2 regions of the Shewanella sp. SG41-3 genome follow, and region 2 is predicted to be linked to the other one. Evidence: predicted binding sites of a transcription regulator. Region 2 holds the regulator's gene; the other holds the start of a gene.
The links. The regulator LexA, encoded in region 2, represses DNA repair genes until DNA is damaged. The targets are predictions, from matches to a motif close to TACTGTATNNNNATACAGTA.
Positions count from the first base shown of each region.

Region 1 (2,416 bases), on a different contig from region 2:
AATACGAGCCTTGCTGACGCGCTTTAAGCGCCGCGATAGCGATATGTTTACTCAATGCCTGTAATAGCAATTCATAGTCAGTGATGCGCTCACCAACACTACGAGTCGAGAAAATTTGTTTTTTATCTGCCCTTGCCTCATCCCATTGTTTACAGACTTGACCATTCAGTTCACGAACGGTTCGCTCTATTTCAATACTAAATTGTTTTCTCGCAAGGCTCGGTGGCATACAGGCAAGATCATATGCGCTGCGAATATTCATTACTTCAAGTTTTTTACTTATGCGCCTACCAATGCCCCATACATCACCGACCGCAAGCTGACGCAAAATGTCAGTGCGTTGCTGCAATGTCTCAATCACGCAAACACCTTGGTATCCTGGAATTTTTTTAGCGGCATGATTGGCTATCTTGGCTAAGGTCAAGGTGTCACCCATACCGACACAAACGGGTAAACGTGCTTCTTTCCAAACCGTACGACGGATTAACTGACCATGGGTATGCAGGCATTTAATCGCGGGGTAACTGTGTTTAAACGACAGGAAACATTCATCGATGGAGTACACATGCTGATCGGGCGCAAAGCGGCCTATTATCGCCATCATTTTTGCTGATAAATCGGCATAGAGCTCATAGTTAGATGAACACACAATCACATTACGCTCGGCACATAGCGCTTTAACTTGAAAATAGGGTAGAAATTTTTGTATGCCCGCTTCTTTTGCTTGTCGATTAGCAGCCACAATACAACCGTCGTTATTGCTCAGTACAATGATGGGTTTACCACGCCAATCAGGACGAAATACCTGTTCAGCACTGCAATAAAAAGCATTGGCATCAACTAAGGCAAACATTGTTGCTTACCCTTGGTGGCTAACAAACATGGGGCTTTGGCGATGACAACGAATTGAGCGGATCACCACACCTTCAATACTAAAGTCATCATAATCGCAAATAGTTACTGGTAAATGTTGCTCATGAGATGACACTAGCATTCGCCGTTGCAGATCGAGAATTTTACACACAAATTCACCATTAAAATTAGCCACAATCACATCGCCACTTTTAGCCGTTTCATGACGATCGACAATCAGTAAGTCGCCATCGAATATCCCAACACCTTGCATTGACTCCCCTTGGGCTAAGCCGATAAAAGTCGAACTTGGATGTTGCACTAACATCTCATCAAGACTGAGGCCTAATTGAAGATACTCAGCAGCAGGGCTTTCAAAACCGGTAATGCCAGCACTGGCGACAATGGGAATAAAGCGCATACGCTAACCTCGTACATTTATACCGATACTGTATAAAAACACAGTACCATTATAGGGTACATAGTAGCGCTAAATTTTGTCTGTGCAAGTTTATTTATGTTAAATCGCGATATGCAGGCGGCATATTTAGCCATTGAAGGTTGTTATTAGCCAGCTAGATAGCGTTATCAGTTTAATAGTTAATGAGTTTATTTGTTCAAGGTCAAAATACAATCTGAGCGATTGGTCTACACTTGTGATCAGTACAACAATGAACTTGATGCAAATATACACTTGATTGCTACTTTTTTTGGGGTCTAGTATGACACTCGCCACATTTGATATCGACATGCACGATGACAACTGCGACCTGAGTCTTGCAGGTGATTGGCAATTAGGCCAAGCACCACTAGGTGCCGATATTTGTGCCGCCCTTCCCGCAACTTGCCATACTGTCAGATTAGTGACGACTGAATTATCTCAGTGGGATTCAAGCCTTGCCATTGCCTTATTACAATTATCCCGCTGGTGTGAACAACAAAAAATAGCCCTCAATATTCAAGATACCCCACAAGGATTACAACAATTACTGCAGCTAGCTACCGATGTGCCCGTGTATCAAACGGCGAATGATGGTGTCATTGGTGGCATGTGGGTCACGCTTCGTAAAGGCATGATTGTACAAGGCTTACAGGTGCACGATGGCTTAGTGTTTGTCGGGGAAAGCACGTTGGCATTAGGGCGTTGGTTAAGAGGTAAAGCCAGTACTCGGCGCAGTGATATCGTATTTTTTATTGAACAAGCAGGGCCTAAAGGACTGGCGATTGTCACTTTGATTAGTCTGCTAGTGGGAATGATTTTAGCCTATTTAGGTTCAGTGCAGCTGCGTCAGTTAGGTGCTCAGGTGTATGTCGCTAACCTAGTGGCGATTGGAATGGTACGTGAAATGGGCGCCCTGATGACAGGCGTTATTATGGCTGGCAGAACAGGAGCCGCGTATGCCGCTCAATTAGGCACCATGCAGGTCAATGAAGAGATTGATGCGCTGCGAGTCATGGGTATTTCCACCATGGAGTTTCTGGTGTTACCTCGCTTGTTGGCATTGATTTTCATTATGCCGTTAATGTGCATTTACTCTGACGTGATAGGCATGATCGGCGGTGC
Region 1 covers NZ_JACJFJ010000005.1:370,099-372,514, forward strand. Annotated here, with positions in the region: gene H5164_RS12435 (Y-family DNA polymerase) at 1-853, opposite strand, end outside; gene H5164_RS12440 (LexA family transcriptional regulator) at 860-1,273, opposite strand; gene H5164_RS12445 (ABC transporter permease) at 1,575-2,416, shown strand, end outside.
Region 1: a site for LexA is predicted at 1,300-1,319, ahead of H5164_RS12440 (LexA family transcriptional regulator). Genes of this name have one in related genera too.

Region 2 (2,416 bases):
GATGACCTCAAAGTACCTTGGTGGCAGTAAACAGGTTGTCTACGGTTTTATTATTAGCGGTGCACCACGCTTGTACCTACTACTGAACTTATCAATATTGAGTTGGCTCATTTGTCTGAAAGTAATCTTAATCACTGTCATTCATGTCCAATTAAAGATGAATATTATTTCATCCTTGGGAACAACATTAGCTGTAGATTAAACATTGATCAAGATCACTTTGTTGGCTAATTGACTGAAAAAAGATGAAAAAAAAGCCCTGAATTCAATACAGGGCTTGGTAAGTAAGGGTTAATGCTTAGTGAAATGAGCAAAAATTACTTGTTCCATTTATTAATGTAGGGCTAACAAGTTGATGTTTGTGAGGTAAGTGAGCATTCACATCCTCAATTACCACACCTAAAGCCCGTGCACTTTTAGCTACAATTTCTAATCGACGACTATCACGAGCGTCAAGTGAGCTTGTCCAAGTGACGACAGCACTTGATGTTCCACTGGTAAGCGCTTTTTCCATCGCCCATAAGGTTTCGACTTCGTCTTTAGTGTGCACCAGTAAAATACGGTCCATTCTCACGCCAGCATTTGCCAGCATATGTTTATAGCCAATGTGTGGTGGGCTAATTAACACAATCCATCGACCTTGTTGGCTCAATGTGGCGAGTTGACTACACAACTGGCTCAACTCAGCTTCACCTTGGGTGACTGTTTGTAATGTGCGAATGGTTTGGTTGCCATGCAATTCTGTTTCAGCTAAATCTACCCATAAGCCTGGGTGACGTGGCGCGATGCCCATTAGTTTGTTCATAACCAATCTCCATTACGGATAACGCCAACGGCAAGCCCTTCGATGGTTAGGCTTTGGCAACTTAAATCAACTTTAATCGGGGTGTAATCGTCATTTTCTGCGTGCAGATAAATCACATTACCTTTTTGTTCAAATCGTTTTACGGTGACGTCATCATCAACACGCGCCACTACAACTTGGCCATTACGTGCTTGTTGCATTTTATGAACCGCGAGTAAATCGCCTTCTAAAATACCGATGTTCTTCATGCTGTCACCACGAACGCGCAACAGAAAGTCTGCGGCAGGTTTAAACATGCTCGGGTCGACTTGATAATACTGTTCAACGTGTTCTTGAGCCAAAATAGGCTCACCAGCTGCAACTTGTCCAATCAGAGGCAAACCGGTTTCAATCTGTTCTTCATGAGGTAAGCGAATACCTCGAGAGGTACCAGGCATGATCTCGATAAAGCCTTTTTTGGCTAATGCTTTTAAATGCTCTTCGGCAGCATTAGCACTTTTAAAGCCAAGACGTTTCGCAATTTCAGCACGAGTGGGTGGCATACCTGTTTCGGCGATATTGTTTTTAATTAAGTCTAATATTTCTGCTTGGCGCGGCGTTAACGGTCTCATGATGATTCCTGTCTTTTTATACAGTGACTGTCATTATATACAGTGTTTGTGTTCGTGCAAGTATTAACCAACTATTTTTTGTGTTTTATTGGTTTTTTGTAACTTAAATTAATGTTTTTATTGGTTATTATATATGTTTTATCTTGCACTATGTCTTAAAGTGAGAGCTTACACGTAAAGATAAGTTGGCCAGATAGTGTAAGCAGGGTGGTTTCTGGTATCCTATACGACAATATTACAATGGCTTATGTTGCGAAAATAACCATGTCAAAACCAGATTCAATATTTTTACAAGCATTAAAATGGGTTCAGAAATGGATGGTACAGACCATTGTGGTGCCCCATGATCCGTTTGATGACCTCAATATAGATCCGACCAAGCCCTTGGTTTATTTGATGAAAACGGAATCTATTAGTGATATTGCCGCCTTGAGCGAAATCACTGAAGGATTTGGTATGCCAAGTCCTTATGAGCCGTTACAGCTTGATGGTTTAAGAGTACCTCGAGTGGTGTGTTTAGAGGGGCGTAAACCTCTATTTGGTAAACGTGAAAGTGGTGAGAAGTTCCTTAATTATTTTACCCGTTTATTATCGCTTCATAGTGAGAATGCTGACCTCGATATTCAATTAGTGCCAGTTTGTCTTTATTGGGGACGTACTCCTGGTAAGGAAGAAGACAGCATGACAGCGGCTGTTTTTGAAAGAGAAAACCCAACTTGGTTACGTAAGTGGCTGATGATTTTATTTTTAGGGCGACATAATTTTGTGCAGTTTTCTAATGCGTTATCGCTGCGCCATATGGCTGATGAGCACGGTACAGATAAAAGAATTGCGCATAAATTAACTCGTGTCGCGCGAGTACATTTCCGTCGCCAACGTAAAGTTATGACAGGGCCACAATTACCTAATCGTCAAATGCTATTTGCCTCTTTATTAAAGTCAGATTCAATTAAAAAGGCTATTGAAGAAGAGGCGGTCAACAAAAAAGTATCTCCTGAAA
Region 2 covers NZ_JACJFJ010000004.1:475,963-478,378, reverse strand. Annotated here, with positions in the region: gene H5164_RS10505 (cell division inhibitor SulA) at 299-805, opposite strand; gene lexA (transcriptional repressor LexA) at 802-1,416, opposite strand; gene plsB (glycerol-3-phosphate 1-O-acyltransferase PlsB) at 1,681-2,416, shown strand, end outside.